DNA from 3 places in the Paucibacter soli genome. Region 1 is predicted to be linked to each of the others. Evidence: predicted binding sites of a transcription regulator. Region 1 holds the regulator's gene; each other region holds the start of a gene.
What was found. Region 1 encodes FNR, which switches genes on or off when oxygen is low (the NO sensors DNR and NnrR bind a similar motif). Its sites were predicted from a motif close to TTGATNNNNATCAA; they were not measured.
Positions count from the first base shown of each region.

Region 2: cobA (uroporphyrinogen-III C-methyltransferase) is a predicted target of FNR. The motif match lies at 1,733-1,746, and genes of this name have one in related genera.
Region 3: WG898_RS16655 (acetyl-CoA hydrolase/transferase C-terminal domain-containing protein) is a predicted target of FNR. The motif match lies at 1,853-1,866, and genes of this name have one in related genera.

Region 1 is NZ_JBBHJW010000014.1:81,261-84,530, reverse strand. It holds gene hemN (oxygen-independent coproporphyrinogen III oxidase) at 1-829, opposite strand, end outside; gene fnr (fumarate/nitrate reduction transcriptional regulator Fnr) at 1,010-1,744, shown strand; gene WG898_RS23945 (hypothetical protein) at 1,767-1,991, opposite strand; gene WG898_RS23940 (hypothetical protein) at 2,082-2,336, opposite strand; gene ccoG (cytochrome c oxidase accessory protein CcoG) at 2,368-3,270, opposite strand, start outside.
Region 2 is NZ_JBBHJW010000002.1:454,074-457,343, forward strand. It holds gene WG898_RS06775 (Crp/Fnr family transcriptional regulator) at 1-32, shown strand, start outside; gene WG898_RS06780 (Crp/Fnr family transcriptional regulator) at 149-850, shown strand; gene cobA (uroporphyrinogen-III C-methyltransferase) at 835-1,653, opposite strand; gene WG898_RS06790 (c-type cytochrome) at 1,784-2,137, shown strand; gene WG898_RS06795 (cytochrome D1 domain-containing protein) at 2,134-3,270, shown strand, end outside.
Region 3 is NZ_JBBHJW010000008.1:55,457-58,726, reverse strand. It holds gene WG898_RS16670 (lipocalin-like domain-containing protein) at 1-32, shown strand, start outside; gene WG898_RS16665 (delta(1)-pyrroline-2-carboxylate reductase family protein) at 24-908, opposite strand; gene WG898_RS16660 (GGDEF domain-containing protein) at 925-1,770, opposite strand; gene WG898_RS16655 (acetyl-CoA hydrolase/transferase C-terminal domain-containing protein) at 1,923-3,270, shown strand, end outside.

The DNA of each region.
Region 1 (3,270 bases):
CGGCCGCCACCGGCAGCAGCGTGGCGTCGATGCGGCGCTGCGGCTTGAAGCGCTGCGGCAGATGGGCATAGCCATACAGCGCGATGCGGTCCGGCTTGAGTGCCGCCACCTGGGCGATGGTGCGGGCAAAGGACGCGGGCGTCTGCTGCGGCAGGCCGTAGATCAGGTCCACATTGGTGGATTCGAAGCCCAGGGCACGCGCCTGCACCATCAGCGCTTCCACGCTCTCGTAGCTCTGCATGCGATGCACGGCCTTCTGCACCGCCGGGTCGAAGTCCTGCACGCCAAAGCTCAGGCGGTTGAAGCCCAGGCCACGCAAATGCTGCAGGCGCTCGTTGGTGACGGTGCGCGGGTCCACCTCGATGGACACCTCAGCCCCGGGCGCCAGCTTGAAGCGACTACGGATGTCGTCCATCAGCCGCGTCAACTCCGCATCGCTGAGGAAGGTCGGCGAACCGCCGCCCAGATGCAGCTGCGATACCGACGGCGTGCGCCCAAGGTCCGCCAGCGTCAGGTCCATCTCCGTGACTAGCGCGTCCAGGTACTCGGCCGCCTTTTCATGGTGCTTGGTGATGACCTTGTTGCAGGCGCAGTAGTAGCAGACCGACTCGCAAAAGGGGATATGCACGTAGATGGACAAGGGCGCGCCGCCGCCCACCACCCCACCTTGGGCACGCTGTTGCAAGGCCTGACGATATTGGGAGGCCGTAAAGGCCTCGACGAAGCGGTCTGCGGTCGGGTAGGAGGTATAGCGTGGGCCGGAAACGTCAAAGCGGCGCAACACTTCTTCGGTAATGCCGGGCAGGGGTTCAGCGACTCTTGGTTCCATGGGACCGTACTGTGCCAAGCCGGTTGACTCGGCGTTTGACTTGGGTCAATCTTGCAGCGCAAGCATAGAGAAAGAATGGCGTCAATCTTGAGGAGCATCATGTTCAACTCTATGCACACAGGCACGCCGTCGGGCGCGGAATCCGCCCCAGCTCCCGGGCCAGCCACGATAATTCGCCACATGAATGCCAACCACGCCATCAAGATCGAGCCCTTCAAGGTAGCTTGTTCCAGTTGCAACCTGCGGGAGTTGTGCTTGCCCGTCGGCCTGTCCAAGGGTGACCTGGATCAACTGGACGCCCTGGTGGCCACACGCCGCAATGTCGAACGCGGCGACACGCTGTTCCGTACCGGGGACTCCTTCCAGTCGCTCTACGCGGTGCGCACCGGTTTCTTCAAGACCTGTGTGTCGTCCGAAGACGGGCGCGACCAGGTCACCGGCTTCCAGATGGCCGGCGAGTTGCTGGGCCTTGACGGCATCAGCAATGACCGCCACAGCTGCGACGCCGTGGCCCTGGAGGACTCGCAGGTCTGCGTGATCCCCTACAGCCAGCTGGAAGAGCTGTCGCGCGAGTTCACCGATCTGCAGCATCAGTTCCACAAGATCATGAGCCGCGAAATCGTGCGCGACCATGGCGTGATGCTGCTCTTGGGCAGCATGCGTGCCGAGGAGCGCCTGGCGGCCTTCTTGCTCAACCTCACCCAGCGACTGCAGGCGCGTGGCTTCTCGGCCTCGGCCCTGGTGCTGCGCATGACGCGCGAGGAAATCGGCAGCTATCTGGGCCTGAAACTGGAGACGGTCAGCCGCACCTTCTCAAAGTTCCAGGAAGACGGCCTGCTGGAAGTGAAGCAGCGCCAGATCCGCATCATGGATCAGCCGGGGCTGCAGAAGCTGGTCAACAGCACCACCTGCTGAGCGGCTTCGCCGCAGACCGACGCTAGCCCGCCTCCGGCGGGCTTTGTTGTTTGGACAGGTACAGCGACATCGCCGCTGCGATGCTGATGAGCAGCCAGAAGATGAAGAAGCTGAGCGTGTAGATCGCCGCGCGCGGCAGCGCCATCGGCGCCGCACCGAACCAGCTCAGGTCGCTCGGGTCCACTACCGCAAACACCAGCGCCAAGGTCACCCCGGCCATGAAGAAGGCCGGCCAGAGGATGAGCATGGCCGAACGCACCAGCCCCGGCCGGTCACCTGGTCTGCGCTCCAAAGCTGCATCGTCCATGCGTCCCCCTCGGCTTGCGAGTTTGCGGCCTCAGTGGCCGCCCGTCGCCGCATGGTTGCGGGCCTTGATCGCGGGCTGCAGGGCCGCGCCCTGCTCTTCGGCACTGTCGGCCGACGGACGGGCCTTGGTCTCGATGACCGGATCCGGGAAGCGGATTGCCAGCGTCAGCGTGGCGATGCAGGCAACGATCACCACCGACGGGCCGCCCACCACCAGCCACATCATGCGTTCACGCCACCAGGGCGCAGGCTTGTCGGCCGGGGTCAGGTCTTGCTGTTTGCTCATGGCTTGCTCTTTCTGGTCGCTTGGCCGCCGCTCAACGCGGCAGCACAAAGGTTGATTTTTCCATCAGGCTACCGGCGTCGGTACCCGGGCTGGCGAGGCGGCGGATTTCGAACTGGATCGCATGGGCGCCGGCGCCCGCGCTGGCCGCGACCTCGGGCGGCACACGCAGCGCCACCGAGATCCAGCGCGCTTCGGCGGGCCCGACCGCCACAACCTCCGGCGCGGGCTGCATGCGCAGGCCCGGCAGGCCGGAGGCCGCCAGCGTGAAGCGCTGTTCCTGCTCGGTGGCATTCATGATCTGCAGGCGGTAGACGTTTTCCACATAGCCGTCCTCGACCTGCCGCGCCAGCGCGGCCCGGTCGCGCACCACGTCCACCTTGAAGGTGGTGCGCAGCGCAATGCTCGCCATCAATGCCGTGCTGACGACGAGAAGGATGGCGGTGTAGATCAGCACGCGCGGACGGAACATGCGCGCCAGCAGCTGGCTGCGGGTCAGGTGCTGCGCCAGGCCGTTCTGGGTGTCGTAGCGCACCAGGCCACGCGCATAGCCCATCTTGTCCATCACGCCGTTGCATACATCGACGCAGGCGGCGCAGCCTATGCATTCGTATTGCAGGCCACGGCGGATGTCGATGCCGGTGGGGCAGACATGCACGCACAGATTGCAGTCTATGCAGGCGCCCAGCCCGAGCTGCTGCGGGTCGGCCTTGCGCCCGCGCGCGCCGCGCGGCTCGCCGCGCTCGGCGTCGTAGCTGATGATCAACGTGTCCTTGTCGAACATGGCGCTCTGGAAGCGCGCATAGGGACACATGTATTTGCAGACCTGCTCGCGCATATAGCCTGCGTTGCCATAGGTGGCAAAGCCGTAGAACAGCACCCAGAACCATTCCCAGGGCCCGAAGCTCAGCGCCAGGGCCTCGCTGCCCAGCAGCTT
Region 2 (3,270 bases), on a different contig from region 1:
GCCTTGCCAGCCATTCATCGGTCGGCGGCTGAGGCCAGGTAGTTCTGAAGAACTAGCGGCCCTCGACATTTGATCCGGATCAACCCGGCGCGGACCTGGATGGCAAGAATCGCGGCCATAGAAACCGCCATCCACCGGGGAGCCCCATATGCCTGCTGCTGTATTTGATGTGCCGCGTTACCTGGCCGTGTTGCCGCTGTTTGCGGGCCTGTCGGACGCTGACTTGCAGGGTATGGCCCGCGAGGGCGTGGCGGCGCTGCGGCTGGAGCGCGGCACCATGCTGCTGCATGCCGGCGACGCCTGCGACGCGGTGCACCTGGTGGTGACCGGCCATGTCAAGCTCTACACCGTGGCCAGCCATGGCGCCGAGAAGGTGTTCGAGCTGGTGGGGGCGGGTCAGAGCATCGGCGATACCCTGATCTTCAACCAGCAGCCCTACAGCTTCAGTGCCCAGGCACTCACCGAGGCGCTGGTGCTGCGCGTGCCGGCGGCGCTGCTGACCGCGCAGGTGCAGCGCGACCCGGCGTTTGCGCTGCGTTTGCTGGCCGGCGCTTCGCAGCGCATCCAGGGCCTGCTGCGCGATGTGGAGTCCTACTGCCTGCACAGCGGCGCGCACCGCGTGGTGGGCTATCTGCTCGAACAGGGCGGCACCGACGGCCAGGGCTCGGCCGAGCCCATCACGGTTTCTCTGCCGGTCAGCAAGGCCAACGTGGCGGCGCGGCTGTCGCTCACGCCTGAGTACTTCTCGCGCGTGCTGCGCGAGCTGGAGGACGAGGGCCTGATCCAGATCTGCCGGCGCGACATCCGCATCATGCAGCCGCGCCGCCTGGCGCGCTACACCGTGCAGTGAGCGGCTTGCGCGGCCTGCATCCAGGGCGCCAGCTTCTCGTGCAGTGCCGCCACATGGCCGATCACCAGCAGGGCGGGCGAGCGCACGCCCTGCGTGCGCGCCAGGGTGGGTAAGGCGGCCAGGCTGGCGCGCAGGCAGCGCTGGCTGGCCTGGCTGGCGTTGGCGATCAGGGCCGCGGGCGTGTCGGCCGGCAGGCCATGCTCGATCAGCTTGGCGCTGATGATCTCCAGCCCGCTCAGGCCCATATAGATCACCACGGTCTGCTGCGGGCGCGCCAGCATGGGCCAGTCGAGGTCCACGCAGTGCGCCGCCGAGCCATCGGTGGCGGCACGCAGATGTCCGGTGGCGAACACCAGGGCACCGGCGTGATCGCGGTGCGTGAGCGGGATGCCGCTGCCGGCCGCCGCGGCCTGCGCCGCGCTGATGCCGGGGATGGTCTGGAAGCTGATGCCCGCCTCGGCCAGCGCCTCGGCCTCCTCGCCGCCGCGGCCGAAGATATAGGGGTCGCCGCCCTTCAGGCGCAGCAGCGAGCGGCCCTCGCGCACCAGGCGGATCATCAGCTCGATGATGGCCTCCTGGCTCAGGTGGTGGTGGCCGCTTTGCTTGCCCACATAGATCAGCTCGGCCTCGGGGTGCGCCAGCGCCAGCACCTCGGGCGAGACCAGCGCGTCATACAGCACCAGGCGTGCCTCGGCGAGGGCGCGCGCAGCCTTCAGGGTCAGCAATTCGGGGTCGCCCGGACCGGCACCCACCAGGGTCACGCTGGGGGTGCTGAAGTAGCGGGGTTCGTCCAGTCGGCTCATCGTCTTGCTCCATGCGGAAGGCTTGCGGCCATTGTGAAAACAGCGGGCCTGACCCGTCCTTGAACTGGTTCAAGGACAACTGATTGACATCAAGCAAGCATTGGCACATCGAATCAAGAGGTGCGCGGTGATGGGCAAGAGCAGGGGGCTGAGGGTCGGGTTGGCGGCGGTGCTGCTGCTGGCTGCATCGGCAGCGCTGGCCCAATCGCCCGCGCCGGCGCGTCAACAGGCCTTGCTGCGCATGCTCAAGCAGGACTGCGGTTCCTGCCACGGCATGCAGCTCAACGGCGGCCTGGGCCCCGCCATCCATGTGCAGGCGATGCGCGAGCTGCCACGCGGCTCGATCGCCGCCGTCATCTACCACGGCCGCCCCGGCACACCCATGCCGGGCTGGAAGACCATGCTCAGCGCCGAGGAGGCTGAGTGGCTGGCCGGCGTGCTGCAGGGCGAGCCCGTCGCCGTTCTATCCGAAAGCAAACCATGAAGCTGGGTTTTTTGGGTGCCGCCGCGGCGGCCCTGCTGCTCACCGCCTGCGCGCAGGCGCCACAAGCTCCTCAGGCGCCGGCCCGCATCCAGGGCACCGGTGATCTGGGCCTGGTGGTGGAGCGTGCCAGCGGCAGCCTGCAACTGCTCAACACCAGCACGCGCAGCGCGCTGGGCCGGGTGCAGGGCCTGGGTGATCTCTCGCATGCCTCGCTGGTGTACTCGCGCGATGGTGCCTACGCCTATGTGTTCGGCCGTGACGGCGCGCTCAGCAAGCTGCATCTGCCCAGTCTCTCGGTGGTGGCGCGGGTGCAGCAAAGCGGCAACTCCATCGGCGGCGCGATCTCGCAGGACGGGCGCTGGGTGGTGGCGCAGAACTACCAGCCCGGCGGCATCAAGGTCTTCGACGCCCAGGACCTGAGCCTGGTGGCCGACATCCCGGCCGAGTACGCGCCGGGCAAGCTCTCGCGCGTGGTGGGCCTGGCCGATCTGCCCGGGCAGCGTTTCATTTTTTCTCTCTTCGATGCCGACGAGATCTGGCTGGCCGATCTCGCCGAGCCCAAGGCGCCGCGCATCAGCAAGTTCAGGAATGTGGGCCACCAGCCCTATGACGCCCTGGTCACGCCGGACGGCCGCCACTACATCGCCGGCCTGTTCGGCGAGGACGGCCTGGCCAAGATCGACCTCTGGGCCGCCGAGCCCAAGGTCGAGCGCATCCTGCCTGGCTATGGGCGTGGCCAGCAACCGCTGCCCGTGTTCAAGATGCCGCATCTGCGCGGCTGGGCGGTGGCCGGGCGCCTGGCCTATCTGCCCGCCATCGGCCGCCACGAGGTGCTGGTGGTGGACACGCAGAGCTGGGCCGAGGTGGCGCGCATCCCGGTGGCCGGGCAACCGGTGTTCGTGATGGCGCAGCCGGATGGGCGCCAGGTCTGGGTCAACTTCGCCGTGCCCGACTATGACCAGGTGCAGGTGATCGATACCCAGAGCCAACGCATCGTGCATGCCTTCAAACCCGGCAAGGCCGTGCTGCATATGGAGTTCACGCCGCGCGGCGAGGCGGTGTGGATCTCGGCGCGCGACAGCGATCTGGTCAGCGTGGTCGATACGCGCAGCTTCGCCACCCTGGCCACGCTG
Region 3 (3,270 bases), on a different contig from region 1:
CGGGCTATTCCGGCCGCATGCCCCTACCCTAGCGCACAGCGGACCGCCGCCATGTCCCAGGCGGCCTGGCCCACGGTCTTGTAGAGCAAGGGTCCCTCGACCCGCACCTCGCCCGCCAGCAGCTCGGCCAGGCCATGCACGCGCGACCAGTCCACGCCGGCCTGCAGCAGGTCGCCGGCCTCGTGCCTTGCACCCTCGGGATCGTCGACGAAGACCTGGCGTGCCCGCACCTGGGTGGCGGGCAGCTCGGCCATGTCGGGGCGGAAGCTGCCGATGCCAACGATCAGGGTCTCGCTCGCCACCTCGTCGGGCAGCACCGCCTTGAGCGAGGTGGTGGCGGCGAGCACGCAATCTCCATAGTCATCGCCCTCGTGCCAGACCGTGGCCGCCAGGCCCGACGCGGCCAGGCGCTGTACGAAGCCGGCGGCGCCGGCGCGCCCCTTGATGCGCAGGCGCAGGCCCGGCCAGACCTCCAGCAGCGCTAGCGCATGCGACCAGGCCTGGCCGCCCGTGCCCACCAGGGTCAGGTCTTGCGGCACGCGGCCGAGCAGGCGCTGGATGCCCAGCAGGCTCACCGCGGCGGTGCGGCGCGCCGTCACCGTGCCGCCATGCAGCAGCGCCAGCGGGCTGCCGTTACGGGCATCGCTGGCCAGCACCAGCCCCTGGATGGTGGGCAGGCCCAGGGCCTGGTTGGCGGGCGTCACCGAGACCAGCTTGCTGATCGCGTATTGGGCGTCGGTGCAGGGCATGGCCAGGTAGCTGCCGCCCTCGGGCAGCGGCAGCACGGCGCGCGGGCAGCTGTGGATGTGGCCGGCACGCAGGTCCAGCATTGCCTGGGCCACGGCGGGTATCAGGCGTGCATAGGGCAGGCGTGCCGCGGTGGCCGCGGCGTCATCGAGCATTTGCATGTGGGGGAAACAGGCGTCAGTTGTTGTTATTCATCATGCTTGGCTTGCCGGGCAGCAGCCCGGCGCCGGCGCGCACGCAGTTGCGGCCCGCGGACTTGGCCGCGGCCAGGGCGGCGTCGGCGTCGTGGATCAGCTGATCCAGCGTCAGATGCTCGGGATGCAGTGCCGCCACGCCCAGGCTGACGCTGACGCGCAGCTCGGCGCCGTTCCAGGCCAGCTGCAGCGCCTCCACGCGCTCGCGCATGCGCTCGGCCACGTCCAGCGCGCCGAGCGGGTCGGTATGCGGCAGGAAGACGATGAACTCCTCGCCGCCGAAACGCGCCAGCACATCGGCGTGGCGCAGGGTTTCGACGCTGGCCGCGGCGATCTCGCGCAGCACCTGGTCGCCGCAGCGATGGCCGAAGCGCTCGTTGACGCGCTTGAAATGGTCCACATCCATCAGCAGCAACGCGCAGGCCATGTCGTAGCGGCGCGCCCGCGACCATTCGCGCTCCACCAGGTCGAGGAAATGGCGGCGGTTCAGGGTGCCGGTGAGTGGGTCCTCGGTGGCGTGGCGCAGCACGCCGTCTTGCGCGCGCTCGACATGCTGCACCAGGCGCAGCAGCAGATAGGCGCTCAGGCCGGTACAGGCCAGCGCCATGCCGCTGGCCACCAGGGCCGCGGCCAGATTGTCGGCCTGACCGAGCAGCGTCAGGCCGAGCTGCGCCAGCCCCAGGCTCAGCATCAACGCGCCGGCGCACAGCAAGAGCCAGGTGCGCAGCAGGCCCAGGCGTTGGACCCAGAGACCCAGCATGGGCAGCCAGCGTGGTGTGTCGATCTCGTTGAACGGCATGGCGAGGAATGGCGTGATGCGCCCGGCCATTGCAGCACAGCTTGCCCTGCCCGGCGCCGCACGTCCCCGGAATGGGGGATGGGCCGGGCGGCAGCGCGCACCAGCGCTTGACTTGCCCAGAATCAAGAATGCCCGAATCAGATGCACCGACACTGCGGACACATGCAGGAAGGAGACCTGAGATGACGATGCTGAATCCTGCGCCCATGCTGGCGCTGAACGACCTGGAAGCCGCGGTGGACGCGGTGCTGGAACGCATTCCGGGCGACATCGTGCTGGCGATCCCGCTCGGCCTGGGCAAGCCCAACCCTTTGGTCAACGCGCTCTACCGCCGCATCGCCGCGACACCGGCGCGGCGGCTCAAGATCTTCACCGCGCTGTCGCTGGAGCGGCCGGTGGGCAAGTCCGAGCTGGAGCAGCATTTCCTCGGGCCCCTGCTGGAGCGCGTGTTCGGCGACTACCCGGACCTGGACTATGTGAAGGCGGCGCGCGCCCAGACCCTGCCGCCCAATATCGAGGTGCATGAGTTCTTCTTCAAGACCGGCGACTACCTCAACAACGACGCGGCCCAGCAGGGTTTCGTCTGCACCAACTACAGCTTTGTGGCGCGCGACATGATGGCCCAGGGCGTGAACCTGATCGCCCAGGCGGTGGCGCTGCGCGAGGACGCCGCCGGCGCTCTGCAGCTCTCGATGTCCTGCAACCCGGACGTGACCCAGGAGCTGATCGAGCGCATGGCCGCCGCCGGCCGGCCGCTGCTGAAGGTGGCGGTGGTGAACGAGCGCCTGCCCTTCATGCCCGGCGCGGCGGCGCAGTGGCCGCTGGAGCGGGTGGACATCTTGCTGCTGCGTTGCCCGCAGGCCAGCCATGAGTTGTTCGGGCCGCCGAACGCCTCGATCAGCTGGGCCGACTACGCCATCGGCCTGCATGCCTCCAGCCTGGTGCGCGACGGCGGCACGCTGCAGATCGGCATCGGCTCGCTGGGCGACGCGGTGGCGCAAAGCCTGATCGTGCGCGATCGCCAGCCCGAGGCCTACCGCAACATCCTCGCCTCGATCTGCCCCGACGGGCTGGCCGGGCGCGAGCTCGGCGGCTTTGCGCAAGGGCTCTACGGTTGCTCGGAAATGTTCGTCAACGGCTTCATGCGCCTGATCGACGCCGGCCTGATACGCCGTGCCGTGTACGAGGACCTGGATCTGCAGGAACTGGCCAATGCGGGCCGGGTGGGCGAGCGCCCCGACCTGGCGGTGCTGCGGGCGCTGGCCGAGCGCGGCCGCATCGCCTCGCCGCTAGAGGCGCAAGACATCGCCTATCTGGAGCGCCTGGGTGCGCTGCTGCCCGGCCGCGTGCCGACCGGCACGGCGCTGGACGATGAGCGCGTGGCGGCGGCGCTGGGCGAGCGCTGGTTGCAGGCCACCATCATGCACGGCGGATTCTTCCTCGGCCCGCGCGATTTCTATCAGCGCCTGCGCGATCTGCCCGAGGCCCAGCTCGAGCGCATCTCGATGACGCGCATCGCCCATATCAACG